3 regions of the Streptomyces kanasensis genome follow, and region 2 is predicted to be linked to each of the others. Evidence: riboswitches for the same ligand, from Rfam matches in the RefSeq annotation. Region 2 holds a riboswitch; each other region holds the start of a gene.
What was found. A riboswitch is a leader RNA that binds a small molecule or an ion and turns the genes downstream of it on or off. The one in region 2 is predicted to bind cyclic di-AMP.
Positions count from the first base shown of each region.

Region 1: it holds a riboswitch for cyclic di-AMP, as region 2 does, so the genes downstream of both, ACF053_RS22695 (transglycosylase SLT domain-containing protein) here and ACF053_RS01680 (C40 family peptidase) in region 2, are expected to answer to the same signal.
Region 3: it holds a riboswitch for cyclic di-AMP, as region 2 does, so the genes downstream of both, ACF053_RS16145 (transglycosylase family protein) here and ACF053_RS01680 (C40 family peptidase) in region 2, are expected to answer to the same signal.

Region 1 is NZ_JBIBSF010000009.1:211,446-221,575, reverse strand. It holds gene ACF053_RS22720 (rhamnogalacturonan acetylesterase) at 1-343, shown strand, start outside; gene ACF053_RS22715 (SGNH/GDSL hydrolase family protein) at 540-1,394, shown strand; gene ACF053_RS22710 (DUF2382 domain-containing protein) at 1,628-2,425, shown strand; gene ACF053_RS22705 (hypothetical protein) at 2,522-2,791, shown strand; gene ACF053_RS22700 (vanadium-dependent haloperoxidase) at 3,018-4,295, opposite strand; cyclic di-AMP (ydaO/yuaA leader) riboswitch at 4,736-4,891, shown strand; gene ACF053_RS22695 (transglycosylase SLT domain-containing protein) at 4,897-5,658, shown strand; gene ACF053_RS22690 (hypothetical protein) at 5,642-6,100, opposite strand; partial or broken gene ACF053_RS22685 (Gfo/Idh/MocA family protein) at 6,238-7,259, opposite strand; gene ACF053_RS22680 (sugar phosphate isomerase/epimerase family protein) at 7,295-8,230, opposite strand; gene iolC (5-dehydro-2-deoxygluconokinase) at 8,528-9,514, shown strand; gene iolB (5-deoxy-glucuronate isomerase) at 9,765-10,130, shown strand, end outside.
Region 2 is NZ_JBIBSF010000001.1:397,213-407,342, forward strand. It holds gene ACF053_RS01670 (MBL fold metallo-hydrolase) at 1-384, opposite strand, end outside; gene ACF053_RS01675 (lactonase family protein) at 788-1,807, shown strand; gene ACF053_RS01680 (C40 family peptidase) at 1,884-2,363, opposite strand; cyclic di-AMP (ydaO/yuaA leader) riboswitch at 2,367-2,529, opposite strand; gene ACF053_RS01685 (hypothetical protein) at 3,013-3,879, opposite strand; gene ACF053_RS01690 (hypothetical protein) at 3,876-4,241, opposite strand; gene ACF053_RS01695 (aldo/keto reductase) at 5,154-5,987, shown strand; gene ACF053_RS01700 (hypothetical protein) at 6,069-6,989, shown strand; gene ACF053_RS01705 (DUF6098 family protein) at 7,144-7,629, opposite strand; gene ACF053_RS01710 (HU family DNA-binding protein) at 8,247-8,504, shown strand; gene ACF053_RS01715 (flavodoxin family protein) at 8,644-9,249, opposite strand; gene ACF053_RS01720 (hypothetical protein) at 9,383-9,982, shown strand; gene ACF053_RS01725 (glyoxalase superfamily protein) at 10,064-10,130, shown strand, end outside.
Region 3 is NZ_JBIBSF010000005.1:479,694-489,823, reverse strand. It holds gene eno (phosphopyruvate hydratase) at 1-1,211, opposite strand, end outside; gene ACF053_RS16145 (transglycosylase family protein) at 1,523-2,200, opposite strand; cyclic di-AMP (ydaO/yuaA leader) riboswitch at 2,205-2,378, opposite strand; gene ACF053_RS16140 (transglycosylase family protein) at 2,639-3,694, opposite strand; gene ACF053_RS16135 (cytochrome P450 family protein) at 3,808-5,073, opposite strand; gene ACF053_RS16130 (hypothetical protein) at 5,070-7,373, opposite strand; gene ACF053_RS16125 (nucleoside triphosphate pyrophosphohydrolase) at 7,422-8,405, opposite strand; gene ACF053_RS16120 (SurA N-terminal domain-containing protein) at 8,415-9,065, opposite strand; gene ACF053_RS16115 (GtrA family protein) at 9,148-9,567, opposite strand.

The DNA.
Region 1 (10,130 bases), on a different contig from region 2:
TGGCGTTCCGGTCCTGGTCACGCCACCGGTCCGGCGGCTGTTCGACGGCGACCGGCTCACCCCCACGGCGCTCCACGTCAACGGCGCCGGCGTGAACCTGCCCGGCGAGATGCGGGCGCTCGGCGCGGCGCGGAACGTGCCGGTGATCGATCTGACCGCCCGCAGCAAGGCGCTCGTCGAATCCCTGGGCCCGACCGCCTCCGCACAGCTCTACCTCCGCTCCTCCGCCGACGGCGTCACCGACAACACCCACTTCTCGCAGCACGGCGCGACCCGCATCGGAGAGCTGGTGCTCCAGGGCGTCCGGGAGCAGAACCTGCCCCTGGCCGCGTACCTGCGCTGACCGGCCGCCGAACACATCCCGACGACCCGGAAGGGAACCCCCGATGGAGAACAACCCGAGGGAAGGGAACGCGGTGGAGACCGCACCGAGCGCGACCGGCGAACGGAACCCACCGGACGCGCCGAGCGAACCGAACCCCCCGAGCCCGCCGGTCTCGTGGAGAACGCCGAAGCGGTGGACGCCGCGGAGGTCACCGGTGCGGACGCTCCTCACCGCCGTGCTGGTCATCGCCCTGTCCGGCCTCGGCGTCCGCGCCGCCTCGGCGGCCGACGGCACCGCGGCGAACTGCGCCGGCGCCTCCGGCGCGGCGGCCCCGGCCGCACGGGCCGCGGCGCAGCCGGTCACCGTCTGGTTGGCCGGTGACTCCACCATGGCCAACCCCAACGGCCGTTGCCCCGTCGGCTGGGGCAGCCAGTTCGGCGCCCTGTTCGACAGCGGCGTGACCGTCAGGAACCAGGCGGTGGGCGGCCGCAGCATCCAGACCTGGCTGTACGAGTCGAACGTGAGCGGCACGAAGGGCTCCGACGGCGAGTGCGTCATCACCTCCCCGACGTACTCCGCCCGATGGCAGGCGATGCTGAACGCGAGCACCGGGATGAAGGCCGGTGACTACCTGTTCATCCAGTTCGGCATCAACGACTCCTCCTCCGCCTGCCCGCGGCACGTCGGCCCGGTCCGCTACCAGCAGCTGATGACGATGATGGCGAAGGCCGCCCTCGCCCGGGGCGCTCACCCGGTGCTGCTCACCCCCGTCGCCGCCCTCACCTGCTCCGGCAGCACGGCGACCAGGAACCGCGGCTTCGTCGAGCAGACGTACGCCGCGGGGACCGCCGCCCGGGCGCCGGTCGTCGACCTGCAGACGCTGAGCGTCTCGCTCTACAACAGCCTGCGCTTCTGCCCCCACGACGGCGACTACGGATCGGGACCCGTAGGGGCCTTCTTCTGCGACGACCGCACCCACTTCGACACCCACGGCGCCCAGCGGGTGGCCAGGCTCGTCGCCGGTGACGTGCGCCGGCAGAACCTCCCGCTCGCCGCGCACCTCAGGTAGCGGGATACGGCCCGGTGGGACCAGGGGCCGGCCCCCGGCCCCACCGGCACCGGCCCCCTGCCTGCCTCGCCGGCACCGACCCCCCTGCCCGTCGCCGTCCAGCGGGGCCGCGACGAGCAGGGAGGCCGGTGCCGACGGCGGTAATGCCGTTTTTGTGCGCTAGGGGATGTTTCGTCCCGTCGAGATCGGTGAGCCGGACGGGGAAGCCCCGATGAGGAAGCAGGAGGGTTCACATGATCACCCGAGAGCAGATCCCGAGCGTGCTCGACCATCCCGTCTACGACCCCGACGGGAGCAAGATCGGCGAAGCCAGGCACGTCTTCCTCGACGACGCCACCGGCCGCCCGGAGTGGGTCAGCGTCAAGACCGGAATGTTCGGCACCAGTGAGTCCTTCGTGCCGGTCAAGGACGCCACGGTGGTCGGTGACCACCTGGAGGTGCCCTACGACAAGAGCAAGGTCAAGAACGCGCCCAACGTGGACGTCGACGCGGGCGGGCACCTGTCCGAGGACGAGGAGCACCGGCTGTACGAGCACTACGGCATCGCGTGGGACGAGTCGTGGGAGCAGGCCAACCGGTCCGGTGAGGGAGGCTGGGCCCGCTCCGACACCGAAGGCCGGACCAGGCCGGCCGCGACGGACCGCGGCGCTGACGACGCGATGACCCGCTCCGAGGAGCGGCTGCACGTCGGCACCGAGAGGCAGGAAGTGGGCCGTGCCCGCCTGCGCAAGTACGTGGTCACGGAGGAGGTCCAGAAGACCGTCCCCGTGCGGCACGAGGAGGTCCGCGTCGAACGCGAGCCGATCACCGACGCCAACCGCGACGCCGCACTGTCCGGCCCGGAGATCACCGAGGCCGAGCACGAGGTCACGCTGCACGCCGAGCGCCCCGTCGTCGAGACCGAGGCCGTCCCGGTGGAGCGGGTGCGCCTGGAGACCGAAGAGCACGTCGAGGAAGAGGAAGTCCGCGGCCAGGTCCGCAAGGAGCACATCGAGACCGATGGGCCCGACCGGCGGCGCGACGACCGTTGACCACGAGCGTCCCGTAGGCAGAGGACGAGACCGGCCGCCCCGGCGCCCATCGAACCCTCCCGCGGGGAGCACCGCCCGTCGCACGAGGAGAAGCACATGCCCAAGGTCGAGCAACCGCTCACCGACGACAGCATCAAGGTCCGCCAGCTCAGCCACTACCAGTTCAGCTGGGTCGCCGGCGACCCCGCCGGCCCCGGTACCTTCACCCTCCAGCTCGTCCTGGACGAGGGTGCCTGGGAAGAGGTGCTGACCGTGGACGCCGCTGACGCCGACGTCCTGCAGGACCTGCTGTCGAACACCGGAACCGTCCACTACGACGTCGCCCGTCGCACCCTGATGTTCGGCGTCACCCCCACCGGCAGCTGAACGAGGGCCGGCGGCCGCGTCATCGCGGGCGCCAGGAGCGGGGCGGCCACGTGCCACGACCGGAGCGAGGCCGCCCCGCTCCGCCCGCCTCGGGCCACGGATCGCCCGTGGGACGCGTTCGACGTGCCGGCGTACCGGTCGGTCCCCGGTGCGACTGTGCGCGCGGGCACGCCGGCGGACGGGAGGACCCCGTTCCGCCGGCGTACCCGCGCGTCGGCGTGCCGCGTCAGCCGCGCACCGGCCGGAAGTACCGGCCCAGCGCCCAGGCCGCCACCTGCCGGCCCGTGGCGTTGGCGACCACGTCGGCCGTGCGGGTGTGGATGCCCGCCCACACCCGGGCGTCGATGGCGTCCCGGTCGTAGTCGCGGGCGTGGGTGTAGGTGCGGGTGGCCTTCGCGACGATCGACGTGATGCGCAGGTCCAGCCGCGGGCTGCCGGACAGCAGGGTCAACGTCCGCGTCAGAGCGCCGGCCGTGGCGGCGTGGCCGCTGAGGTAGTCGGGGTGCGCGGGGGTTTCGAGGAGCGGCTGCCAGCCGGGGGCGGGCTCGGTGCGCGGGTTGCCGTCGTTCGCCGCCTCGTGGAGGGCGGTGACGGGTCGCCAGGAGCCGTAGCGGAGCTTCGCGTCCCAGGCGGCGATGACGGTGTCGGCCTGCACGGTGTTGACCGCGGCGTACAGGCGGGCGGTGTCCACCAGGTCGAGGCGCCGGCGGGCGGCCCGGTCGGCCAGGGCCCCCTGGAGGTCGAGCTTGGTGAAGAACAGCGCGGTGGAGGTCTGCGCCGGGGTGCGCCGTGAACCGGTCTTGGAGCCGAAGGTCTTCACCTCCTCGAGCTCGGCGGCGTAGCGGGCGGAGGTCAGCGCGGGAGGCGGTCCCGGGCGGAACTGCTCGGGCCGGTCCATGAGCAGCGGGCGGAGCCGGCCCAGCCACGCGCTGGCGAAGGGCTCGTGCGCGGGCGGGGTGGGGCGCCAGACGCCGGTGCCGGGCGCGTGCGGGAAGTCGACCTTGGTGCCGAAGCCGTCACCGGCGCGAAGGTCGATGACGTGCCGGGCGGCCCGGTGGCCGAAGGCCACCCCCGCGTCCTCCGCGGGCCCGTCGGGCACCTTCGCCAGGGAGGCGGTGTGGGCCTTCGCCAGCTTGCCCGCCGCCTGGGGGAAGGCGTGACGCAGGATGTCGTGGGCGGCGGTCGCCGCCGCGGCGACGGCCGAAGCGGGGCGGGGTGCCCGCTCCCGCCACCGGTAGGGCTCGTAGCGCCCCTCGACGCCGACGACCGCGTTGTAGACGGCGACCGAGACGAGGGCGTGCCAGAGCACCTCCTCGGACGCGCTCCCCTTCTGGTCGACGGTCTCCGCGGTGGTGCGCGCCCAGTCGACGACGACGGAGCGGGCCGATCCGGGCGCGGCGGCGCGGGTGGATTCCGGCACCGCCGCGGAGGGAGTGGTCGTGGCCGCCAGCGTGGTGAGGCCCAGAAGCACCGCCGAGGTCGCCCACACCCGACGGTGAGCCATGAGAAATGCCGTCTTTTGCACTATCCATCCCTTTGTTGGCCGTTTCCGATCGATTTAACCCTGAATGCTCGTCGAGGTGACGCAACCGCTCGGCGCGTCCCCGGACCCGTCCGGGCGGCGCGCTCACCCGAACGGCTCCGACGCGCGGTCATGTCCGGTTCGTCGCCGTCAGTGGCCCTTGGGGTGTTTTGGGGTTGTGAGTGGTAATTGGCCACCGTAGAGGGCGCATTGCGTCGCCCGGTCGCGGCCGGCGCGTCCCGTGACGTCGGTCACGCGGGGAACCGCCCGTCATTCCCGGACGGCCTGTGGTGTCAAGGAATTCACGCGGAATGGTCTTGGGAATTGATCACCTGTGGGAATTCCGGGCCTTGTTCCCGTCGACCGCCGTCGTCTACGGTCACCGCATTCCGGAGGGAACGCCGAATCCTGCCGCCTTCCGGACTCCGCACCCACTCACGCACGGCAGGAGCGGGGGAACCAGGTAAGTCGCCGGTCCGGTTCCCGGAGCGGCTCGGGGTGGAGTGGTGGCCGCGGCCACCGCCGGACATCTCCCGTCCGAACCCGACAGCTCACCTCGCAGGCGCCGGAGAGGAACGCCCCCATGCCCGCACAGGGTAAGCACCGCCGTCCCAGGAACAACCGCCTCGCCCGTACCCTCGCCGTCGCGAGCACCGGTGGAGCCGCTCTCGCCCTGCCCCTGGTCGGCGCCACGACCGCTTCGGCGGCGCCCGCCACGACGCAGCTGGCCGCCCCGGCGCAGGTCACGGCCGCGCCGACCGCCGCCGTGACCGCCGCCAAGCCCACGACGTACTCCGTGGCCGCGGGCGACACCCTCTTCCGCATCGCCGCCGACCACGCGGTCACCGGCGGGTGGAAGAAGCTGTTCCAGGACAACCGTCCGGTCATCGGTGACGACCCGTCACACATCCGGCCCGGCATGAAGCTCACGCTCGGCGCGAAGGCCGCCGAGCGCCCCGCGCCGGCCCGCGCCGACCGCTCCCAGGCCCGCCCGGCCGTGGCCCCCGTGCAGGCGAAGACGTACACCGACGACCTCGACGGCTGGATCAGGGAATCCCTGGACGTCCTGGCGCGGCACGGAATTCCCGGCACTTACGAGGGAATTCACCGGAACATCATGCGTGAATCCTCGGGAAATCCGCTCGCGATCAACAACTGGGACTCCAACGCGGCCGCCGGAACGCCTTCCAAGGGCCTCCTCCAGGTCATCGACCCGACCTTCACCGCGTACCACGTGCCCGGCACGCCGCTGGACCCGTACCACCCGGTCGCCAACATCACCGCCGCGTGCAACTACGCGGCCGACCGGTACGGCTCCATCGACAACGTCAACGGGCCGTACTGACCGTCCCTCCGGGGCAGGTCCCCGAGCCCTGCCCCGGATCCGGCGGCGCGGTGAGGCCGGAAGCGTCCGCGGACCAGCCCCCGCCGTCCTGGTTGCCGCAGTCGTTCACCGGCCGGTGCTCCGGCCGCTGCACGACGTTGCCCACGCCGAACAGGAGACCGCCCGCGCCCGGGGCGTCCGCACCCGTGCCGTCCGGGCCGGGGAGACCCGTACCCGGGAGGTCCGTACCGGGGACGTCCGTACCGGGGAGGTTCGTACCGGGGAGGTTCGTACCGAGAACCTCCGTACCGCGGGGGCCCGGGTGGGCGCTGATCGTGCCGCGCCCGCCCGTGCCGCGGCCGTCCGCGTCGGTGACGGCCGCGACGGCGGCCGTGGCGGCACCCGCGGTCACCGCGAGCGCGCACGCCAGGGCCGGCGCGGCGAGCAGGATGCGTCCAGGCATGGGGACCCCCTTCGAGGAGACGGTGTCCCGGCCACTGTGCGCGCCACCGCCCCGGCCGCACGCCCATTGCTCCGTCCGGCGGCGCGGTGCCCGCCCCGGCAGCCGCGCCGGCGGGAGCGCACCGGCGCCGCTGCCCGTCAGGCGTAGAGGGCCGGGCGTTCGGCGAGCGCCACCTCCACGCGTCCCCCGCCGGCCTGCGCGCGCACCCCCGCCTCGCACACGGCCGCCGCCGCGTACCCCCGTCCCAGCAGCTCGGCCCGGTGACCTCACCGCGCCGCGTGGCGTCCACCCAGGCCCGCACCTGGCGGTCGTACGCGTCCTCGAACCGCTCCTCGAACCCCGCCGCGACCCGGCCGCCCCAGCGGCCCGCCGTGGTGAGGAGCATGCCGTGCGCGTCGCCGATCCGCGCCGTGCCGCTCTCGCACACCGCCTCGGCCTGCACCTGGTAGCCGAAGCGGCAGTTGAGGTAGACCTCCACGTCGGCCAGGGCGCCGCCGTCCGTCTCGAGCACCACGAACTGCGGGTCGGCGAGCCCCTCCGGGGCGTTGCCCGACGCCCTCGGGCGCAGCACCGTGACCGCCGCGACCTCCTGACCCAGCAGCCAGCGGGTCACGTCCACCTCGTGCACCACCGAGTCCTCGACGAGCATCGCGTCGGTGAACCCGGGCGGCGAGGCGGCGTTGCGGTGCCGGTGGTGCAACATCAGCGGACGTCCCAGCCCGCCCTCGTCCAGCAGGGCCTTCAGCCCGAGGTACTCCGCGTCGTACCGCCGCATGAAGCCCACCTGGACCAGCCGCCGCCCGAGCCGCTCCTCGGCGCGCACCACCCGCAGTGCCGCCGCCGCGTCCGGGGTGAGGGGCTTCTCGCAGAGCACGGGAAGTCCGTACTCGAGCGCCGTGAGCAGCGCCGCCTCGTGCGCCGGGCCGGGGGAGGCGACGACGACGGCGTCGACGCCCGGCGCCGCCATCGCGGCGGCCGGGTCGGTGTGCACCGTGCAGCCGTCCACGGCCGCGGTGACCGCCGCGGCCCGCCCGGCGTCCACGTCCGCGACGGCGACCACCCGCGCCCCGGCGATCACCCGGTCGATGCGGCGGACGTGGTCGGCGCCCATCCGGCCGGTGCCGACGACGGCGACGCCGAGCGTCCCGTGCTGGGTCATGGTCCAGGGTCCCTTCCGGGTGAGCGGGGACGCCGTCAGGCGCCGCAGGAGCGCAGGAACCGCCGTGTCCGCACGGCGACGGGCAGCGGCTTTTCCGGCGGGCACGGGTACATGTCCTGCTCCACGATGGCGAACAGGTCCACGCCCAGGCGCTGCGCCGCCGCCAGGACCGGGGGGAGGGCGGGCACCCCGGACGGCGGTTCGCACATCACGCCGCGCCGCACGGCAGGCCCGAAGGCGACGCCGTTCGCCACGACGTCGGCGAGGACGGCCGGATCGACCTGCTTGAGGTGCAGGTAGCCGATGCGCTCGCCGTACGTCTCGATCAGCTTGACGCTGTCACCGCCGCAGTAGGCGTAGTGCCCGGTGTCCAGGCACAGGTCCACGAGCCCCGGGTCCGTGGCGTCGAGGAACCGCTCGACGTGCTCCTCGGTGTCGAGGTGCGTGTCGGCGTGCGGGTGGACGACGATCCGCAGGCCGTACCGGTCCCGCACCTCGCGGGCGAGCCGCTCGGTGCCGCGCGCGAGGTGCGTCCACTGCTCGGCGGTCAGCTCCGGCGGCTCGACGAGCGCCGCCGTGCGGTCGTCCCGCCAGAACGACGGGATGACCACCAGGTGCCCGGCCCCCACCTCTCGCGCGAGCGCCGCCACCTGACGGACGTGCGCCCAGGTGGCGTCCCAGACGGCCGGCCCGTGGTGCAGCGAGGTGAAGACCGTGCCGGCCGAGACCCGCAGGCCGCGCCGGGCCGTCTCGTCGGCGAGCCGGGCCGGGTCGGTGGGCAGATAGCCGTACGGGCCCAGCTCGATCCACTCGTACCCCGCCCCGGCGACCTCGTCGAGGAACCGCTCCCAGGGCACCTGCCGCGGGTCGTCCGCGAACCACACCCCCCACGAGTCGGGGGCGGAGCCCACCCTGATGCGGTCCAGGAGCGGGGGACCGGCGGGGCCCGACACGGGGCCGGCGGCGTCCATACGGCGGTCCTTTCACCCGGCGGGCGGTCGGCGGGGCGGGCGAGGGACGACGACGGGGCCACGGGGGTGAGGGGAGCCGCCCGCGGGCGCGCCCCGGTCCCGGGCCGGCCGCCCCGGTCGCACGGTTCGGATACAAGTGGGTGGGCGGCGCCCTGTCAACACCTTGTCAGGACATCCTCTCAGGACGAGGTCAGGATGTCCGTACACGGCGTTGACACCGCCCCGGGCACCCCGTAGACCTGGGGACAGCGGTCACCGCCCCCTGCCCACCGCCCGCCGGCACCAGGAGCGACGCGCATGCCCCACTCCGCCGAGACCTTCGACCTGATCACCATGGGCCGCATCGGCGTCGACCTCTATCCGCTCCGGACCGGCGTGCCGCTGTCCGAGGTCGAGACGTTCGGGAAGTTCCTCGGCGGTTCGCCCACCAACGTCGCCGTCGCCGCCGCCCGACTGGGGCGCTCCGCCGCCGTCGTCACCCGCACCGGGGACGACCCCTTCGGCACCTACGCGCACCGGGCGCTGCGGGACTTCGGCGTCGACGACCGCTGGGTCGCCCCGGTCGCCGGACTCCCCACCCCGATCACCTTCTGCGAGCTCTTCCCGCCCGACGACTTCCCGCTCTACTTCTACCGCCGACCCAAGGCCCCCGACCTGGAGATCCGCCCCGACGAGCTCGACCTCGACGCGCTCCGCGCCGCCCGGGTCCTGTGGACGACCGGCACGGGACTGAGCGCCGAACCGAGCCGCACCGCGACGTTCACGGCGCTGGAGGCCCGCGACCGGGCCGGCACCACCGTCTTCGACCTCGACTGGCGCCCGGTGTTGTGGGACGACGCGACCGAGGCCCGCCGCCACTACGCCCGCGCCCTGCGCCACGCGACCGTCGCCGTCGGGAACGTCGACGAGTGCGAGCTCGCCACGGGTCTGCGCGACCCCCTCGCGTGCGCCCGCGCCCTGCTGGACGCGGGGGTCGACCTCGCCGTCGTCAAACGGGGCCCCGGGGGCGTCCTCGCCCTGCACCGCGACGGCACGGCCGCCGAGGTCCCGCCCGTACCGGTCGACGTGGTCAACGGCCTCGGCGCGGGCGACGCGTTCGGCGGCGCCCTGTGCCACGGACTGCTGGCCGGCTGGGGGCTGGAGCGCACGCTGCGGTACGCCAACGCCGCCGGCGCCCTCGTCGCCTCCCGGCTCGCCTGCTCCGACGCGATGCCCACGGCGGCCGAACTGGACGACCTCCTCGCCGGCGGACCGGCGCACACCGCGCGTACCGCCCACGGCTGACCGCACCGCCGTGTTGACCGACCGGCCCCCCGGCCCCGCCACCGGACGGTACGACCGCGCCCGCCCCGGGCCCGTACGCCGAACCCCCGCCCGAGCGGCCCGCACCCGCGAAGGGCCCCTCCCGCGCCCCCCGGCACCCCGTGCGCCCGGCCGCACTCGTGCCCGGCGCGTGCCGACACCCCCGGCACGCCGGCACCCCGGCGGCGCCGCCATCGACACCGCCACCGACACCGGCTCCCAGGGAGCAGTCATGACCGCATCCGACCACCTGCCCGCCGGGGCGACGGCGCACGGCCCGTACGCCGTCGACGTCACCCCCGAGTCCGCCGGGTGGGGCCACTGCTCCCTGCGCGTCCTCGCCCTGCCCCCCGGCGGGCGGCACGCCTTCGACACCGGCGGCAGCGAGTGGATCGTGCTCCCGCTCGCCGGCGCCTGCACCGTCGAGGTCGACGGGCTCACCCTCCCGCTCGCCGGCCGGGCCGACGTCTTCACCGCCGTCACCGACTTCGCCTACGCCCCCCGGGACGCGCGGGTGGAGCTGACCTCGCGCGGCGGCGGCCGGTTCGCCCTCGCCGGCGCCCGGTGCGAGCGGCGCCTGCCCGCCCGTCACGGCCCC
Region 2 (10,130 bases):
GGTGCGGTCGCCGACGTCGAGGGACTGTCCCGGGTTCAGCAGGAAGACCCTGCTCGTGGGCAGGGGCCGCTCGGTGGACATGATGCCCGCGCCGATGTACGTGGTGACGACGCGTGCGTCGGGGGCGGCTTCCAGCAGGTCGAAGAGCCCGCCGGTGTGGTCGCGGTCGGGGTGGGTGAGCCAGATCCAGCGCACGTCGACCGGATCCATCACGGAGCCGAGCCGGGTGAGGAAGTCACGGTCGGGGAGGCCGAGCCCGGTGTCGACGACCACGGGCTCGCGGGCGTGCAGGACGAAGGCGTTGACGGTGAGGAAGCCCATCCCGGGGACGGGGAGCGAGTCCCCGAGGACGGTGATGTCACGGCCGACCTTGTGCGTGGTCATGGCGGCGCTCCGTTGCACCCCCCGGGGGTGGGCGTTCGCGGCCGCGCGGGTCCTCCGGTACGTCCATCATCGCCCCGGCCGTGCCACCTCCGCACCCCGCGCGGGTCGCCGTACCCGTACCGCCCGGAAGAGGGTTCCGGCGCGCGGCGACCGCGTCGCCCGGTGACGATGGGCTCCGGACGGCCACGAGGACGGCCAGGGCGGCGCGGGCAAGGACAGCGGGGACGCCCGAGGACAGCCGGACCCCGAGGACACCCGAGGACATGCGAGGAAAGGGGACACCGTGGGCGACGACGCGGCGGCGGCACACGCGGGCGGTACCGGCGGCGCGCCGGGCGGGGGCGCACACGACGCGCCAGGTGCGGGGCCGGGTGGTGGGCCGGGACCCGAGCGGTGGGCGTACATCGGTTCGTACACCTCGGGAGGTGGCCGCGGCATCACCGTCGCGGCCGTGGACCCCGGGGACGGGGCGCTGACCCCGGTCGCGGTGGTCGCCACCGCGCCGAACCCGGCGTGGCTCGCCCTCGACCGGCGGGCCGGGGTGCTGTACGCGGTGAGCGAGACGGACCCGGGCGCGGTGACCGCCTTCCGGGCCGACGGGCCGCGGCTCACCCCGCTCGGCCCGCCGGTCGGGGTGGGCGGCGCCGGGCCGACCCACCTGGGGCTCGCCGGCGGCAGGCTGCTGACCGCGAACTACGCCTCCGGAAGCGTGAGCAGCCTGCCGCTCGCGCCCGACGGCGCCGTCGGCGGGCCGCCCGTGGTCCTCGCGCACCACGGTTCCGGCCCGGACCCGGACCGGCAGGAGGCGCCGCACGCCCACCAGGTCGTCGGGGACCCGGGCGGCCGCTGGGTGCTCGGTGTGGACCTGGGCACGGACTCCGTGCGGGTCTGCGCGCCCGACCCGGACACCGGCGGGCTGCGGGTGCACGGCGAGGCGGCGCTGCGGGCGGGTTCGGGGCCGCGACACCTCGCCTTCCACCCGGACGGCGAGGTGGTCTACGTCCTGCACGAGCTGGCACCGCAGCTGACGGTGTGCCGGTGGGACGGTGCGTCAGGAGTGCTGCAGCCGCTCGCGGAAGTCGCCGTGGACACCGACCCGGCTCCGGAGGGCGGCCGGCTGCACCCGTCGGTCGTCGGCGTCGCGGCGGACGGGCGCTTCCTGTGGGTGGCGGTGCGCGGCAGCGACAGGCTGCTCACGCTCTCCCTGGAGGACGGCGCGGAGAAGCCCCGCGTCACGGGGAGCGTGGGCTGCGGCGGCGTCTGGCCGCGGGACGTGGTGCTCGACGCCCCGGGCCGCCGCCTGTACGTGGCCAACGAGTGGTCCGGCGACGTGACGTGGTTCGACGTGGACCCGGAGACCGGGACGCCACACCCGGCGGGTGCCCTGGAGCTGCCGGCCGCCGCCTGCGTCGTCCTCGACTGAACGGCCCCCTCGCGGCCGGCACGGCAAGGGTGCCGGGACGCGTCGCCGTCCCGGCACCCCGCGCCGACGGTGTCCGTCAGCGCACGCGGCCGTAGTAGACCGCCTTGGACCAGATCCGCTCCTGCTTCACCACCGAACCGGCCTTCGGGGAGTGCCAGATCTTGTTGCTGCCGGCGTAGATGCCGACGTGGTAGACCCGCCCACCGGAGTGGAAGAACACCAGGTCGCCCTTCTGGCGGCCGGCGGCCGAGATGTGCCGGGTCTTGTTGTACTGCTGCTGCGCGGTGCGCGGCAGCGTCTTGCCGGCCTGCTTGTAGGCGTAGAGCGTGAGCCCGGAGCAGTCGAACCGCTTCGGGCCGACGGCGCCGTACTTGTACGGGGAGCCCTTCTTCGAGGCCGCCACGTTGAGCGCCTTGACGGCGGGCGCGGGAGCCGCGGCCTCCGCTTGCGGGGCGACACCGGGGGCCAGGAGCGAGCCGCAGACTGCGGCGATGGTGAGAGCCGAGACCGTACCGGTCCGGGACAGCACGGACGGGACATTCATCTGCGCGGTCATGCGCAACCCTTCGTCATCCGCCTGCGAAGGATGACCTGTCGGGTTCGGGCTGGCGAAGTTGCCCGGCCGCTGACGCGGCTTCACCCCAAGGGACGGCCGTGGTGCACACGTCCCGTACTGCTGGGTCCTCCACTCCTGCCGATTCACATACCGTCGACTCAGTCATCCGGGCAGCGGCAGGACTCGGCGTCCGCCCGGACCGCCCCGCCACGGCGGCGAGGGCTTGTCGTCGTCACGGATCTTGACCCATGTCGAGCCGAAAGTTCGAACAGATTCGGCTTTTTGTGAGACTCCTCACCGCTCACCCCTTCCTGACATTCCGGGTGTTTCCGGGCAGGGCGAGATGGCCTGAAACCCCCTGTGAACAGGGGGATTCACGGCGGAATCACCCCTTCCGATTACGACTGTCCGCGCGGTGCCGCCGCAGCCTGCGATCCGGGTCTCGATGCACGGGTGAATACCGGTCACCCAGGTGCGCCCCACAGCTCGTTCGATTCCAGCCGGTCCGTCGCTCCCCGGCACGGGACGCGGCCCGGGGCCGGTCGCATCGGGGCGCCCCGTACCGGAACGCCCCGTACCGGAACGCCGGCGTGCGCGCCCCCGTACGCTTCCGTGCCCCGGAACGGTTCCCTCCGGCCTGCGGCCGGGTTCAGCGTGAGGGCTGTACTCCCGGCATGAGGGCGATCCAGGTGTTCTCGCTCTCCTTCAGGACGTAGATCGGATCCGTCCTGCGCTGCCAGTCCAGGGGCACGACGTAGTAGCGGCCCGCGCGTTCCAGGAGGAGGCGCAGTCCCGTGTAGCGGTGGCGGTGCGGGAGGTCGGCGCCGAGCTGCTCGTACGTGACCGTCGGTGAGGCGATGGCCAGCCGCTGGGTGCTCAGGACGACGACGGCGGGCCACCGGCGCACGGTGCGCGCACGGTCCCGGGCGTCCCGCTCGCCGAGGTGCCCGGCCACGAGCGTGAGGGACCAGAACAACAGGAGGAGCGCGGCGAAGACCGGTACGGCCCTGCCCCACAGGCCCTCCGGGCGTCCGCCCCGCACGGTCGGGCTCTGCCCCAGCAGGAGGCCCACGGCGAGAGTGAGCGGCGCGACCCAGCCGTAGGGCTGGATCCGCTGCCACAGGACCAGCAGCACCAGGCCGGCGACCGCGAACACCAGGTGGAGGCGCGCCAGCCACGCGAGGACCGTCGCGGCGGCCCTGACCGGCGGCCGCTCGCGAGCGCCGGCCCGCGCGAACAACAGGACCACCACCAGGACCGCGCCGACGGTCAGGACCTCCAGGCGGAGCAGGTGGAGGCTCTGCAGCGCCAGGTGGGAGAAGGCGAAGTCGAGGGACGCGGGCCCCAGGTGGAAGTACCCGTAGAAGCGTCCCGTGTAGATCGCGCCGAGGTAGAACATGAGGGCCGCGACGAGCGACGCCTGCGCCACGAGGGCCTTGACGAGCGCGGTGCCCGACGTGTCGCCGCCGCCCGCCCGGCCCTTGGCGAGGGGTTGCTCCGCCGGGGCCCCGCTCACGGGGCGTCGGGCGGGACTTCGACGCCGGGACTCTCGGGACCCGGGGGCTTGGGCCCGGGGGTCTTCGGGTCGGGGCTGGCGACCGTCTGGGTGGGCGCGACCCCGGGGTCCGTCGTCGTCGCGCCCCGGTCGGTGGGCGGTTGCGGGACCTGGGGCACCTGGTAGTGGCCGGTTCGGCTCGCGTACGGCGACGACGGCGTGCCCGGCGGCGTGGCGGTCGGCGACGCGGGCAGGAGGCTGCTCGACGGCGACGCCGGCGGGTCCCCCGGCTCGGAGGACGAACCGCAGGCGGCCGCTCCCCCGACGCACACCAGAACCAGCACACCGGTACGGGCGGCGCGCCCGATCACCCCGTCGACCATGTGACCTCCCGAGTCGCCGGTGAGCGTAGCCCCGTCGGGCCCGCGCTCCCGCGCGCCCGGCGGCCGGGCCCGGGCGCGCCCACCCGATCGGCCGCACACCCGGTACCGCGCCGCTGCCGGGCGCCGGCCCCGAGAGGTGCGTGCCCCGGGCGTCGGGACCGGCGGTGGCGGTCGGGGGAACGCCGGTCGGCCGGGGACCCGCGGCCGACTGCCGCCGGCTTGGCGGCCGACGACGCGCCCCCTGGCGTCCGAGCCGTCGGCGGGCGGGGTGGAGGTGGGGGCTGGGGCCCGCCCACCAGCGTCGGGCGCGGCGGGGCGGAGGGAAGTGCAGGCGACCGCGGGCACCCCCTCCGAAAGCCGGCGGATCGCCTTCCGGCCCCCGCCCTCCGCTCCCCCGACGGGCACGCCTCGACCGCGTCGTCCTCGTGGAGCGCGGCCACGTCGGCCGCGCCGCGCCTCGGACCGGCCGCCGGAGCCGTGCTCACGGGGGGCGTCGATCCGGCGCTCGTCGGCGTCCCGGCGGCGGTGCCCGCGGACCTCGGGTCGCAGCTGCTGACCGGCGGGCGGCTCGCCGCCGCGGCCCGCCCGGACACCCCCTCGGCCGAGCGGTGGCCGCGTCACCCTGCGTGACGCGGCCACCCATCCGTGCGCCTGCGTGCCGCCGGGCACCGGCCCGCGCGCGGTGGTCGACGACGCCGGCACGCCGACGCTCGTCCGGCGTAACGCCCCCCGTCCCGCCGTCCGGGCCCTGCTCGTCCCCACCTGCAGGGCCGTCGCCCCGGGGCCGCCGGCCACGGCGGCGGGACCGTCCGGCCGGCCGACATGGAAACCACCGATCCGGGAATGCGTCACCGGGTGTGATCGTTGATCCCCGGATGTACCGACCGATGACGACGTAAGGATCGACCGCCCGTGAGCAAGGTCCCCTCCCTCATCCTGAACAACGGTGTCTCCATGCCGCAGCTCGGCTTCGGCGTCTGGCAGGTCCCGGACGACGAGGCGGCGAGCGCCGTGGGCACCGCCCTGGAAGCCGGTTACCGGAGCGTCGACACCGCCGCGGTCTACGAGAACGAGCGCGGCACCGGACAGGCCATCGCCTCCTCGGGCATCCCCCGCGAGGAGCTGTTCGTCACCACCAAGCTGTGGAACAGCGAGCAGGGCCACGACTCCACGCTCCGCGCCTTCGACGCCTCCCTGGAGCGGCTGGGCCTCGACTACGTGGACCTGTACCTCATCCACTGGCCCGTGCCGGCGCTGGACGCGTACGTCGACACGTACAAGGCGTTCGAGAAGATCCTGGCCGACGGGCGTGCCCGCGCCATCGGCGTGTCGAACTTCCTGCCCGAACACCTGGAGCGGCTGATCGACGCCACCTCCGTGGTCCCGGCCGTCAACCAGATCGAGCTGCACCCGCAGCTCGCGCAGTCCGAGTCCCGCGCCTTCCACGCCCGCCACGAGATCGCCACCGAGGCCTGGTCGCCGCTCGGGCAGGGCAAGGGCCTGCTGGAGGTGCCGGCCGTCGCCGCCGTCGCCCGCAAGCACGGCCGCAGCCCGGCGCAGGTCGTGCTGCGCTGGCACCTGCAGCTCGGCAACGTCGTCATCCCGAAGTCCGTGACGCCGTCGCGGATCCGGGAGAACATCGACGTCTTCGACTTCGAGCTGGACGCCGAGGACATGGCGGCGTTCGCCGCCCTCGACGAGGGCAAGCGGCTCGGCCCCGACCCGGCCGAGTTCGACGTCCGCTGACCGGTTGAACCGCATGCGCCCGGGCGGGTCGCGGCCGTCTCGCACCCCGGCCCGCCCACCGCACGGCGCAGGAAGGGCCCCATGGACATGGACCGAGACCCCGGAGTGGAGCGGACCTCGAAGGAGGTCGCCGCGCTCGCGCCGCAGTGGACCCCCGTCTCCGAGCGGGCCGCGGTCGGACTGTGGCGGCTGCCCCGGGCGGCGGAGGCCGTGGAACGGGCGCTGGCGTCCGAGGACACGGCCCTGCGCGAGCGGGGCTGGGTGATGGTGCGCGCCCGCGTCGCGGAGGAGATCGACTCCGGGCGCGACTGGACGCGGGAGGCCGCCCTGTGGCTCGCCCGGGGCTCGGCGTCCTGGGCGGAGTCGGCGCGGGTGACGGGCGACCTCTCCTGGCGGGCTCGGGCGGCGGGCCGCAGCGCCCTGCTCTTCCTCAGCGACGCGCACGTGGCGTCGGTCGATCCCGGCGACCCGTACGGCCGCGCACTGTGGCACTGCTTCCTCACCACGCTCCGGTACGACTTCCGGTGCGCCGCCATCGAGGAGTTCTTCGGCCGCGGTCCCCGCGAGCTGCCGGACCTCGATCCGTACAGCGACGCGATGCGCGTCTTCGCCCTGCTGGGCCGCTCGCGCACCGAGGGCCTGCCGCTGCTGGACTCCGTCATGGCCCGGGCGGGTGACGACGACAAGGTGGTCCACGCCCTGCTGCACGGCCTGTGGCTCGGGGAGGACCTGCCCGACCAGGCGGACCGCATGCTGCGGCTGCTGGAGGCCCCGGCCTTCGCCGGGGGGCTCGGGCCCGAGGCGCTGTTCCGCAAGGCGGGGGCGCTGCGGCGGTTGCGCCGGTACGGCCCCGCCCTGCAGGCCGTCCAGGAGGCGATCGACGGCCTCGACCCGAGCGAGGTGGTCGTCCACGCCGACTGCGTGCGCGAGCGCTCCCTGATCCTGGCGGACCGGGACCTGTACGAGGCCGCCGGCGCGGGCGACCGCGCCCCGGCCCGCTGACGGCGGGACGGCGTTCCGCCGACGACGCGGCGACACGGGCGGGGGCGGTCCGGCCGTCATGCCGGACCGCCCCCGCCCTCACGCGTCTCCCCCGCCCTCGCGTCCTCTTCCGCCCGCAGGCGTCCTGCCGGGCCCTCATCCGTCCTGCCGGCCCTCACGGCTCGCGGCGCATCGGCCCCCACGGGCGCCGCTGCGCCGCGACCTCCTCCTGGGCCTCCTCGATGACCGCGAGGTCGATCCAGCACACCGGCTCCACGTCCCGCACCAGCGGTTCGTTGTCCGGGCCACGCCCCACCTCCCTGCCCCGCAGCGCCCAGGGGCGCACGTCGCCGTTGCGCTCCTGACGGAGGTGGCAGTAGTCGTACAGGCGGCGCGCCACCCAGAGACGGACGGGGCGGTCGCCCCACCACGCCTCGACCGCCAGGGGGTTCGCCGACAGGCCGGGCATGGTGATACCGGTCAGGTGGTCGACACTGCGGCTGCTCCCCAAGTCCTCCGCGGGGCCCCGCGACCAGCGGACGTAGAGCGAGCCGTGCCGCCCCAGGAGCCCGGCCAGCTCCGTCAGGCTGCTCAGGTTCGGCAGCTCGGTCAGGCCGTCGGGCGCCGCCGTCAGCGGCGACGGCATCACGGTCTCCTCCATGTGGCTCACGCTCCTCGTCGTACGGGACGAACGCCGCGTACCCCGGCGGACCGGGGTCGATTCCCCCGCTGAGCTGGGTGGCTGCACTCGGTGCCGGGCCCCGGAGCGCCGGGGTGACCGCCTGGGCGGGCATACCCGGGCCGGCTTCCGGCCCCCGGCCGCCCCGCCCTCGACGCCCGGCGCTACATCCGACTCCCGACTCCCGACTCCCGGATCCCGGCCCCTGGCCCCTGACGCCCGGCTCCCGCCGGGTCGGCTCGGGCTTCCGGATCCCGGCGGGTCAGCGCGCCGGGCGGCGCGGCTCGGCGAACCGTGGGCGCCGGTCGAGCCGGCCGTACCGGGCGCGCGGCGCCTGGGGGACGGCGGTCCGCCCGTCGCCGACGGACGGCCGGTCGGCCTGAAGGCGAAGGGGTGGCCCTCCCCCCGGTGACGGGACGAGTCCCGGCACCGCGAGAGGGCGGCCGGGCGGGGGTGGCGTGTCGGGGTTCGCCCGTTCGGCCGTGCCGTCGGCCGTCGGCGATGCGGAGGGCACCGGGCAGCGGTTAGCGTCGAAGGGCCCGCCCGCCGGTGGTGCGGCGGGCGGAACCCCATCCTGTTGTCGGAGCTTGGAGCTGCTTGTGGACAGGTCAGCGCTGGCGGAGGCCACGGCCCGCAAGGCGGCGGAACGCGGCGGCCGGGTGTCGGTCGACGAAGTCGGGCGGGTCCTGGAGGCCCTGTTCGGCACGGTCGCCGACGCGGGGACCCTCGCCGAGGCGCTTCGTCGCGACCGGACGGTCAGCCTCATGGGCTTCGGCAGCTTCCACCTCCAGGACGGCACGGCGGTACTGCGACCGGGCCAGGCCCTCAACGAGTACCTCAACGGCAGCCTGGACTGACACGCCCGCCGGGCGGCGCGTCCGGAAGGCGTCCGCCCCGCCTCCGCGCGCACCCGGCTCGACGGCCGGGCACGAGGCGGCCCGGGGGCGCGGCGGCCCGGGGCTCCGCGACCCGCGCGGGCCCGGCGGCGTGGGCGGGTCACTCAGGCGGCGTCTGGAGCGGCGTGACCTGCAGGGCCTTCGCCACACCGTGGAGGTTGGCCGCCATCGCGCGGCCGGTCTTGTGGGCCCAGTCGTGGCCGCGCTCGTCGTCCAGGTAGTCGGGGCCGGCCCCCGGACCGAGGTGCCAGTACGTCCACGCCTGGCCGGGGATCGTGTAGCCGATGTCGCCCAGCGCTCCGGCGATCTCGCTGACGACGTGGTGGGCGCCGTCCTCGTTCCCCGTGACGACCACGCCCGCCACGCGGTTGTAGGCGACGGGCCGCCCCTGGTCGTCCGTCTCCGACAGCATCGCGTCCATGCGTTCGAGGACCCGTTGGGCGAGGGACGAGGGGCGGCCCAGCCAGGTCGGTGACGCCATGACGAGGATCTCGGAGCGGAGCAGCTGCTCGTGGACGGCCGGCCAGGCGTCGCCGGGCCCCGCGTCGGTGGTGACGCCCGGTTTGATGTCGAGGTCGACGGCCCGGACGAACTCCGTCCGCACCCCGTACGCCTCCAGCTGCTGCGCCACCACCCGGGCCAGCGCCTCGGTGTTGGAGGGTTCCGGCGAGGTCTTCAGGGTGCAGTTGATCACCAGTGCTCTCATTCCAGGGCCTTACCCCGCACGGCGGGGAACGCCTCCTGCGGCGGCGCCGACCAGGTGACGCCACGCCCTCGCGGGACGGGGCGATCACCGGAAGTCACCCGTCCGGTGGGCACCGGCGGATACGTTGCCCGGCATGGGAGACTCACAGAACCCTCAGACCTCTGCCACCTCACACCGCATACGGATCAAGCGCGTCTCGACGGCCGTCGCGGGGGCGGCGGCCCTCGTGGCCCTCAGCGTCGGCGCCGCCCTCGCAGCCGGCTCGGCCGAGGGACCCGCCCCCGCGGCCACCTCGACGTCCACCACCCAGCCACCGAACGACGAGCCCACCGAGGGCGGCGGGAGCGGCGAAGGGACCGTCGGGACGGACGGGGGCGGCTCGGTCGGCGTGACCGTGGGAAGCGGCTCGACGGACGGCGGGTCGTCAGGCGGATCCTCGGAGGGCGGCTCCTCAGAAGGCGGCTCGACGGACGGCGGCTCGTCAGGCGGATCCTCGGAGGGCGGCTCGACGGACGGGTCGGGCGGCGGCGAGTGGCCGAACCCGACCGAGACCCCGATCGGCACCCCGCCGCCCACCAGCGGCCCCGGCCCGCACCCGTCGACCCCGCCGAACCTGGCGGAGATCGACCGGCGCCTCACCGAACTGAACCGGAAGGTCGACCAGTTGCCGACCAAGAAGGAGCTCGCGGACGCCCTGCGCGCCTTCGCGGACCAGCTGGACCAGCCTTCCTGACACCCCTTCACCGGGCCGTCGTCCGCCCGCCCCGTGCCCTGCGCGTACGGCGGGCGGGCGCGGTTCTGCCACGATGGGGGCATGGACGACGAGGTGATCCCCATCCTGCGGGTGGCCGACGCCGACGCGGCGGTGCGCTGGTACGAGC
Region 3 (10,130 bases), on a different contig from region 2:
CGCAGCAGCTGGTTGTACTTGGCGACGCGCTCGGAGCGGGCCGGGGCGCCGGTCTTGATCTGGCCGCAGTTGGTGGCGACGGCCAGGTCGGCGATGGTGACGTCCTCGGTCTCGCCGGAGCGGTGGGACATCATGCACTTGAAGCCGTTGCGCTGGGCCAGCTCGACGGCGTCGAGGGTCTCGGTGAGGGAGCCGATCTGGTTCACCTTGACGAGCAGGGCGTTGGCCGCGCCCTCCTCGATGCCGCGGGCGAGGCGCTCGGGGTTGGTGACGAACAGGTCGTCACCGACGAGCTGGACCTTCGTGCCGAGCTTCTCGGTGATGGTCTTCCAGCCGTCCCAGTCGTCCTCGAACAGCGGGTCCTCGATGGAGACAAGCGGGTACGCCTCGACGAGCTCGGCGTAGTACTCGGTCATCTCGGCGGCCGTGCGGGACTTGCCCTCGAAGGCGTAGGCGCCGTCCTTGTGGAACTCGGACGCGGCGACGTCCAGGGCGAGCGCGATGTCGCGGCCCGGGGTGTAGCCGGCCTGCTTGATCGCCTCCAGGATGAGGTCGAGCGCGGCGCGGTTCGACTCCAGGTTCGGGGCGAAGCCGCCCTCGTCGCCGAGGCCGGTGGACAGGCCCTTCTCCTTCAGCACCTTCTTGAGGGTGTGGTAGACCTCGGTGCCCCAGCGCAGGGCCTCGGAGAAGGACTCCGCGCCGATCGGCGCGATCATGAACTCCTGGATGTCCACGTTGGAGTCGGCGTGCGAGCCGCCGTTCAGGATGTTCATCATCGGCACCGGCAGCAGGTGCGCGTTCGGGCCGCCCAGGTAGCGGAAGAGCGGGAGGTCGGAGGCCTCGGAGGCGGCGTGCGCCACGGCGAGGGAGACGCCGAGGATGGCGTTGGCGCCGAGGGAGGACTTGTCCGGGGTGGCGTCCAGGTCGAACATCGCCTGGTCGATGAGGCGCTGCTCGGTGGCGTCGTAGCCGACGAGCTCCGGTCCGATCTGCTCGATGACGGCGAGCACCGCCTTCTCGACACCCTTGCCGAGGTAGCGGTCCTTGTCACCGTCGCGGAGCTCGAGGGCCTCGAACGCACCGGTGGAGGCACCGGAGGGGACGGCAGCACGGCCGGTGCTGCCGTCGTCGAGGCCGACCTCGACCTCGACCGTGGGGTTGCCTCGGGAGTCCAGGATTTCCCGGGCTACGACGACGTCGATGGACGGCACGAGCATCTCCTTCTGGGATGTGACGCGTGGAGTGCAGGGGCTTCACCCTTGCGGCAAGAGCCTAACCGGCTCCGGGGCCGGTGCCCGCGACCGCCCGCCTCCTGGGACGAAAAAGGGCACAACCACCCATGAGTCGGGACGAACTGACAGCGTCCCTACTGATGAGTAATCACGCTGAGCGGGTCGACACTCATCCGTCCTGGCCCGGTTCGCCCCGTTTCGTACGGGAGTCGTGACGACGGAGGGCCCCGGTCCGACCCACCCCCGGGTGGAGGGCGCGTCGGGCCGGGGCCGGTCGCCGCGGGAGGGGGTCAGCTCAGGTGGAGCTGCTGGCCCGGGTAGATCAGGTCGGCGTCGGAGACGATGTCCCGGTTCAGGTCGAACAGCTTCTTCCAGCCGCCCGTGACCTTCTCGGCCGTGGCGATGGAGCCGAGCGTGTCGCCGGCCTTGACGCGGTACTCGCCGTCGCCCTTCTCGACCTTCGCACCGGTCGGGGTGGTGACGGTGCCGGAGGACTTCGGGGCGGCCTTGGGCGTCGCGGCCTTCGGCGCGGTGCGCTGCTCGCTGCGCGTGGTGGGCTCCTCGGCGGTGCGCTCGGCGGCGGCGCCGTCGTACGCGGCACCGGACAGGCCGACGCCGCAGCTCGGCCACGCGCCCTTGCCCTGGCCGGCGAGGACCTTCTCGGCCACGGCTATCTGCTGCGACTTGGAGGCCTTGTCGGCGGTCTGGGCGTACGCGGTGCCGCCGTAGGCCGCCCAGGTGGAGGCGGAGAACTGCAGGCCGCCGTAGTAGCCGTTGCCGGTGTTGATCGACCAGTCGCCGCCGGACTCGCACTGCGCGACGCGGTCCCACTCGGCGGCGGTGGCGGCGTTCGCGGTCGTGGCGCCGAGCAGCGGGGCGGCGACGGCGGCACCCGTGATGCCGGCGAAGGCGGCGAAACGGACGGCCTTGGACGGGCGGCGGTGCTTGCGCTTGCCGGAAGAAAGCATGGTTGTGTCTCCTCACCGACGCCTACGAGGTGAGCTGTCGGGTTCGGGCCTGGTGAGTGCCCGGCCGTGCGCTGGGTGGCGCACGGCTTCACCCCTAGCCGGTCCCGGCCGTCCTCGGACGGCCCGGCCCCGGCGCTTACCTTGGGTCCCCCGCTCCTGCCCACGGCGCTGGAAGCGTCGACTGTTCCCGTCGCCGGCGGCAGGATTCGGCGTTACCGGTCGGACGGGGCCCGCGGTGGCGAGCTGGTCTCGACGGTAATCACAGACCGCCCCGAAGTTCAAAGGGGGACATCCGGGTCAATCTGCCCCTACTTGCCTGTCCCTTACGGGTGTTTGCGCAGGTAGGGGCCGAAACGGACGGACCGGGCGGCGGCGACGCACCAGTTGGGGTGAAGAGACTCTTGTCTCACTTCCGAGAAACGGACATTCAGCCCGTAACTACCCCTCGGACGGGGCGAGATCGAGGCTCTGGCCAGGGACGATGAGGTCCGGGTCGGTGCCGACGGCCTCGCGGTTGGCGTCGTAGAGGGCCGTCCAGCCGCCGGGCACCTCGTGCGCGTCCGCGATGGCCCAGAGGTTGTCGCCGGGCCGGACCGTGTACGTGCCGTCGGCCGCGAGACCGTCGGCGGTACGTGCCGTGGCGTCACCCCGCGAGGTGGGCGTACCCGTTCCGCGCCCTTCGACCGCGGCGCCGGCGTCGACGGAGCCGTCACCGGGGACCGGGGCCGTCGGACCGGCCGCGCCCTCCTCCTTGGCCGGCTCGCCGCGGTGCTTGCCGGTGCCGGACGCGGGGGTCGGGACCCCGCCGTCGACGGGGGCCTCGCCGGGGGCCGTCGGGGACGGCTCGGCGGTGGACCCGCCCGGGGCGGTCGGCGTCGCCGCCGGCGCGGTCGGCGACGCGGTGGCGCCGGAACCCGCGGGGGCGCCGGTCTCACCGGAGCCGGTCTCACCCGAGCCGGGCGCGCCGGAGCCGGTGGCGGCCTCGGTGCCGGTCGCGGGCCGGTCCGCCGTGGAGGGCGTGCCGGCGTCGGGGGCGGGCTCGGCGGACGCCTCGGGCTCCTCGGCGCTCGCCGACGGGGCGGGCGAGGTGCCGGGGTCGGTCTCCGTGGTGGAGCCGCCGCCGACGGTCAGGCCGGCGATGGGGGCACAGGTCTGCCAGGCGGCGGCGCCCTGCGCGGCGAAGACCTTCTCCGCGACGGCGATCTGCTGGGCGCGGCTGGCGAGGTCGGCGCGGGGCGCGTAGGCCGTGCCGCCGTACGCCTGCCAGGTCTCCTGGGAGAACTGGAGGCCGCCGTAGTAGCCGTTGCCGAGGTCGGCGCTCCACATGCCGCCGGTCTCGCACTCGGCGACCCGGTTCCAGGTCTCGGCGTCGGCCGCGGACGCGGTGCCCGCGCCGAGCAACGGCAGGGCGATCGCGGATCCGGTCACCCCCGCGGCGACGACGAGGGCGGGGGCCTGACGGGGTCGACGGTGTCGTCCGTTCCCGGAGCGCATGCGTTCAACCTTTCGCGTGACTGCTGAGGTGACGGTGAACGTAGCGGCATTCGAACGCCAGTCACAAGTCGATGCAGGGGAGATTACGCGAAGATCACAGTCATGACGGAGTGTCAGCTTGCTTCGGGGGTGAACTCCACCGGCAGCGTGCGCAGTCCCCGCATGATGAGTCCGCCGCGCCAGCGCAACTCCTCCGGGGGGACGGCGAGGCGCAGGTCGGGCAGGCGCGTCAGCAGCGTGGCGAGCGCCGTCTGCCCCTCCAGCCGGGCGAGCGGCGCGCCCAGGCAGTAGTGGATGCCGTGCCCGTAGCCGAGGTGCTGGTTGTCGCTCCGCGCGAGGTCCAGGGTGTCCGGCCGGTCGAACCGCTCGGGGTCCCGGTCGGCGGCCGCCAGGACGACCAGGACCGGCTCGCCCACCTCGACGCGCTGCCCGCCGAGGGTCAGCGGCTCGGTCGCGAAGCGCCAGGTGGCGAGCTCCACGGGCCCGTCGTACCGCAGCAGTTCCTCGACGCCGGTCTCCAGCAGTCCGTGTTCCCCGGCGGCCAGCGACCGCTGGAGGCGGGTGCGCTGCACGTCGTCGCGGAGCAGGGCGTACGTGCCGTTCCCGATGAGGTTGACCGTGGTCTCGAAACCGGCGAACAGCAGGATGAAGGCCATCGCGGCGGCCTCGTTCTCGGTGAGGTGCTCGCCGTGGTCGGAGGCCCGGATGAGCCCGGAGATCAGGTCGTCGTCCCCGCCCCGCCCCAACCCCTCCCGCTTGCGGTGGATCAGGTCGACGAGGTAGGCCCGCATCCGCTTCACGGCCCGCGCCACCCCGCCGCGCGGCCCGCCGCCGTGCCGGATCATCTGCCCGGCCCAGTCCCGGAAGTCGTCCTGGTCCTCGGCGGGCACCCCGAGCATGTCGCAGATGGCGTGGATGGGGAGCGGGAAGGCGAAGTCGTGGATGAGGTCGGCCTCGCCCTTCGCGGCGAAACCGTCGATCAGCCGGTCCGTCAGCTCCTGCACGCGGGGCGCGAACTCCGCGACCCGGCGCGGGGTGAACGCCTTCGACACGAGCCGGCGCAGCCGCGTGTGGTCCGGCGGGTCGATGTTGAGCAGGTGCGTCATCAGCTCGGCCTTGCGCTCGCCGGGGATGCCCGTCTTGCCCTTGGCGTGCGCCGGCTCGGCGTGGTGCGCCGGGTTCTTGCTGAGCCGCTGGTCGGCGAGGGCCTGCCGGGCGTCGGCGTACCGGGTGACCAGCCACGCCTCCACCCCGCTCGGCAGCCGCGTCCGGTGCACGGGTGCGTGCTCCCGCAGCCAGGCGTACGCCGGGTACGGATCGGTGGCGAACTCCCAGGTGAAGAGCTCGGGGGGGACGGCGGGGTCGTGGGGAGCGTTCACCCCCCGACGGTATCCGGCCCCTCGTCGAGGGCCCGCACGGCACCCGGGTGCCCGGCGTCGGCGGCCTTCCGCATCCAGGCGGCGGCCTCCTCCGGCTCGTACTCGGCCAGCAGGCGGGCCATCCGGTAGGCGCCGTAGGCGTCGCCGAGCTCGTGGCCGCGCGTGTACCAGTCGACGGCCCCGGGGCGGTCGTGCTCCTGCTCGCACATGACGCCGAGGTGCGTCGCGGCCGCGCCGAGCCCCTGGGCGACGCACTCGTGGAGGAACAGCTCGGTGGCGTTCCGGCTGCGGAACCGGTCCGGGGCGCGCTCGACCGGCCGGGCGGTGTCCAGCGCGTCGGCGGCCCGGCGCAGCCACAGCTGCGCGAGCAGCTCCTCGCCCCGGTAGCGGTGGAGCGCCCCGAGGCTCCCCGCGACGGAGGTGCGACCCGCGACGAGCGCTTCGCTGTAGCGGTCGAGGGCCCGTGCGTCGTCGCCCTCGGCGAACAGCAGGTCGCCCAGCCGGTGCGCCGCCTCGGGGTCGCCGCCGGCCGCTCCCTCGTTCAACCAGCGGTGTGCCCGGTCCACGAGCAGCAGGCCCAGCCGGGTCGCCGCGGTGGCGTCGCCCGCCTCGGCGGCCTGCTGGAGGTACGGCTCGGCCGCGCGGAGTTCGCCCCGGTCGGCGAGGAAGCGGCCCAGTTCGGCCGCGGCGGGACCGTGCCCGGCGGCGGCGGCGTTCCGCAGCCATTCCACCGAGCCGGTCAGCCGCGCGAGGCGGTGCATCGCCACGGCGTCCCCCGCCTCGGCGCGCGCCCGGTAGTGCCGGCCGGCCGCCTGCGCCACGGCCTCGTGGTCGTGCGCCAGGGCCAGGTCCCACACCGCGTCCGGCACCGGGGGGAAGCCGTCGTCCGCGAGCGCGTCGGCGACCAGGGAACCGTACGCCCGCCATCCGTCGTCCTCCTCGACGAGCAGTCCGGCCACGCCGAGGCGGGGGCGGGCCGCCCAGGCGAGGACGTCGTCCAGGTCGCCCGCGTCGTCGGGCGCGTGGTGCCGGTACGCCGCCCGCAGCAGCTCCGGGGGGACCGGGTGGTGCAGTCCGCACCGTGCCAGGTCGATCGCGGCGCGCACCAGCAGGTGGCCGCGCGGGTGGCGCGTGGGGCGCTCCGCGCGCCGCCACTCCTCCCACAGGTCGGGGCCGACCGCCAGGTAGGCGGTGACGGCCCGGCCCTCGCACCAGTACAGCGCCGTCTCCAGCCGCCCGTCGTCCCGGGCGACGAGCCTGCCGGTCTCGGCGAGGCTCCACTCGGCGCCCAGCTCCACCGTCCGCGCCCGGCTGAGGACCCGCGCGGGGCCCGGGGCGCCGAAGCGGTGCTCGTCGTACGCGGCGTCGGACATGGTCGCGAGCACCGGCACGCCCCGGGCGGTCAGCCGGGCGAGGAGCGGGGCGTCCAACCCGTGCGGCCCGAGGTGGCGTTCGAGGTCGTCCAGCCACAGGACGCACCGCCCGCCGCGGGCGGCCATCCGCTCGGGCAGGTCCCGCAGGTCGCTACCGGCCGGGGGCACGCAGACCCGCCGGTCGGGCAGGACGCGGCGCAGGGCGGCCCAGGCCGTGGTGGTCTTGCCGGACAGGGGTTCGCCCGTGACGAGCACGAGGCCGCCCTGCCCCGCCGGCCCGGTGAGGAGCCGGTCCAGTTCGGTGTCGGCGTCCCGCTCGACGTACGGGCCGTCGTGCCGGGCGCCGAGGGCGAGCGGGTCGGCCGTGGCCGCGTCGAGCCAGACCGCCGGGTCGGGGGCGGGCGGCGGGCCGTAGTGCAGGGCGCCGATGGTGCCGGCCTGGATGACGGTGGCGGCGGTGCCGCCGGAGACGGTGTTGCGCACGTCGTGCGCGGTACCGCCGGGTCCGGGCCCGGGCCCGGACCCGGTGGGTGCGGGGCCGGTGGGGCCGGATGCGCCCGGGGCGTGCGGGCCCAGCGGGGCGTGCGGGTCGGACGGGTCGTGCGGGCCCGAGGGGTCCGACGGGGCGTGCGGGTCGGCCGGGCCGCGGTCGCCGGCACCGCCGCCGCACTCCTCGACGAGGGCGCGGATCCGCCGCGGGGCGCGGGGGTCCCGCTTGGCGGCGTGGCGCAGCCAGTGCTCCAGCCCGGCGCGGACGATCCGGTCGTCCGTGCCCGAACGCAGCTCCTGCTCGATGAGCACGAGTCCGCCCGCGTCCCCCAGGTCGTCCTCCGTCAGTCTCGCCCTGACCCGGGGCCACGCGGCGCCGCGCATGATCCCCAGCAGGGCGGTGACGTCGGCGGCCGTGAGCCTCTCCCCGTACGCCATCACGCGCCCTCCCCCGACTCGCCCGCCCCGTACGCCCGGTGGGCCACGTTACCCAGCCGGCCGGGCCTCCGCCGCGCGGATGGCGTCCCGGTAGGTACGGGCCGCGGCCCGCAGCGCGGCCTCCGGGTCGACCCCCTCGGCCTCGGCCCGCACCGCCATGGCGAGGAGTTCGTAGCCGATGCCGGGACCGGTCGGCGTCGGGACGTCCAGACCGGCGGTGCGCACCCGGCCGGCGAGCTTCGACGCGAGGGCGAGGCCCGGCTGGCCGAGCGGTACCCCGTCGGTCACGGAGGTCCGCTGCTTCTCGACGGCCTTCGTGCGGAGCCAGTGCTCCTTGACCTCCTCCGGGGTGTCCGCGGTGGCGTCGCCGAAGACGTGGGGGTGGCGGTGGACGAGCTTCTCGACGAGGGTGCCCGCCACGTCGTCGACGGAGAACGGCCCGTCCTCGTCCTCCTCCGCGATGCGGGCGTGGAAGACCACCTGGAGGAGGACGTCGCCCAGCTCCTCGCGCAGCTCCTCGCGGTCGCCGTCCTCGATCGCCTCGACCAGCTCGTACGCCTCCTCGATGGCGTACTTGGCGAGGCCGCGGTGGGTCTGCCGGGACGACCAGGGGCAGGCGCGGCGGATGCGGTCCATCACCTCGACCAGGTCGAGGAGGCGCGCGCCGGGCAGGTCGTACGAGCCGGGCAGCAGCTCCAGGTCCGGCATGGCGACGCGGCCGGAGCCGGCGAGGCGGGCCAGGCCGTCGGTCAGCGCCCGGTCGCCCTCGCCGGCGGCCAGGACGACCACCGTGCGGCCCCCGGCGCACGCCTCGACCAGCTCCTGCGCGGTAGGCGCGGCGACGGCGACCTCGACGCCCGCCTCGCGCAGGTACGGCAGCTGCGGGTGGCGGTCGTCGGGGCAGAGCACGCGGTCGGCGGAGCGCAGCGCCTGCCAGGCGGGCCAGGACAGCACGCCGGGGGCGACCCGGTGGCTGGTGGTGAGGAGGACGACGCGGCCGGTGGCGGGGGTGTCTGCGTGCTCAGCGTTCACCCCTCGAACCTACAGGCCCTCCGGAGCCGCCCCCTGGTCCCGGGTGACCTGGCGGAGCCAGGGGGCCTGGTAGCGGCCGAGCTGGATCTTCGCGTCGTCCCAGGTGCCGTACCGGGGGTTCACGTCGATGTCGAGGGACTTCGACGCGGCCGTGAACAGGTCGGTGAGCTTCTTCTGGCCCTCCGGGGTGTTCGAGGCGCCGTGCCGGTCGGCGATCTTGTTCATCAGGACGTTGCGGCGGACGACGGCGTCGATCTCGTCGGGGGCGATGCCCTGCTGCTGGAGCAGCATCGCGGCGAGCTGCGCGTCCCCGCCGTACTGGCGGGCGGCGGCACGCCGGGTCTCCTGGACCTCCTTGCGGCTGACCGTGATCCCGGCGTCGGCGGCGACCTGCTCCACGACCCGGTCGAAGATCATGCCGTTGAGCTTCTCGCGGCTGAGGTCGCCGGTGGCCCGGATCAGCTGGTCGGCCTGGGGGGACGCCTCCTGCGCCGTGCGGACCTCCCGCACCTGGGCCTGGAGGGCGGAGGTCTCGATCCGGTCCCCGCCGACCACGGCCGCCGCGCCGGGGTGGGCGTCACCGCCGCAGGCCGTCAGGAGGGGCGCCGCGACGACCAGGGCGGCGGACAAGGAGAGCGCGGTGCGACGGCGGCGGTGCAAAGGGGCCTCCCGGCGTGGGTCGTACGTCAGTGTCAACGACCTTGCGGTGATCGATGGTATGCAGTGGCCGTGGCCCGGGCCACTACTTCGGAGCCACTTCTGCCAACGAGTCACGGTCGCGCGGGGTCTCGGGCCGCAGCATGATCGTCCGGGACAGGACGAACGTGACGGGGATGGCGGCCGCCGCGGCGAGCAGGGGCGCGTACCGGCTGGACAGCCCGGCCACGTCCACCAGCAGGTAGACCCCGGCGGTCGTGATCACGAAGTTCGCCGCGTTGGTGAGCGGGAAGAGCAGGAACTTCCGCCAGGTGGGCCGGGTGCGGTAGGTGAAGTGGCTGTTCAGGAAGAACGAGCCGGTCATCGAGAGCAGGAACGCCGCGACGTGCGCCCCGACGTAGGGCAGGCCGAGCGTCAGGAACAGCAGGTAGAAGCCGTAGTAGGTGGCGGTGTTCACCACGCCCACCAGGGCGAACCTGACGATCTGGCCGCTGACGCCGGTCATCTGCGGGTGGACTCCCCCGGGGACGGTCGGGTGCGCGGCGCCGTGGTGGTCACCTGCACCGGGAAGTGCGGGCGCCGCTTCACCTCGTGGTGGATACGGCCCACATACTCCCCGATCCCGCCCGGCATGACCATCCGCACCCCCGGCGCGTGCGGTGACCGCCACCAGCAGGGTGACGTACCGGGGCGTGTCGACGCCGTTCGGCGGGGCGTCCCCGAGGATCCGCGCAGCGTGGAGGCAGACACCGGCCCGCCGCGGCCGTGGCCCGGCTGCGGGCGGGCGGCGCGGTGGACCTCGGCGTCGACGGCGGCGGGGTGTGCGCCGTCCTGCCGCCCGGCGCGCGCGGGGTGGCGGTGCCCGCCGCGCCCCGGATCGCGGGGTGGCGGTACGGGGCGGGCCGGTGGGCGCGTGCCTGGGGCTTGGTCGCCGCGGAGGCGTCCGGCGGGGCGACGGTGACGTGCGTCGTCCCGCCGGCGCGGCGGTCGGAGCGGTCGCGGTGTTCGCGGCGGCCGGGGCCGCGGGCCCACGCGGCGGCCGGGGCGGTCACGGGGGCCGGGGCGGCG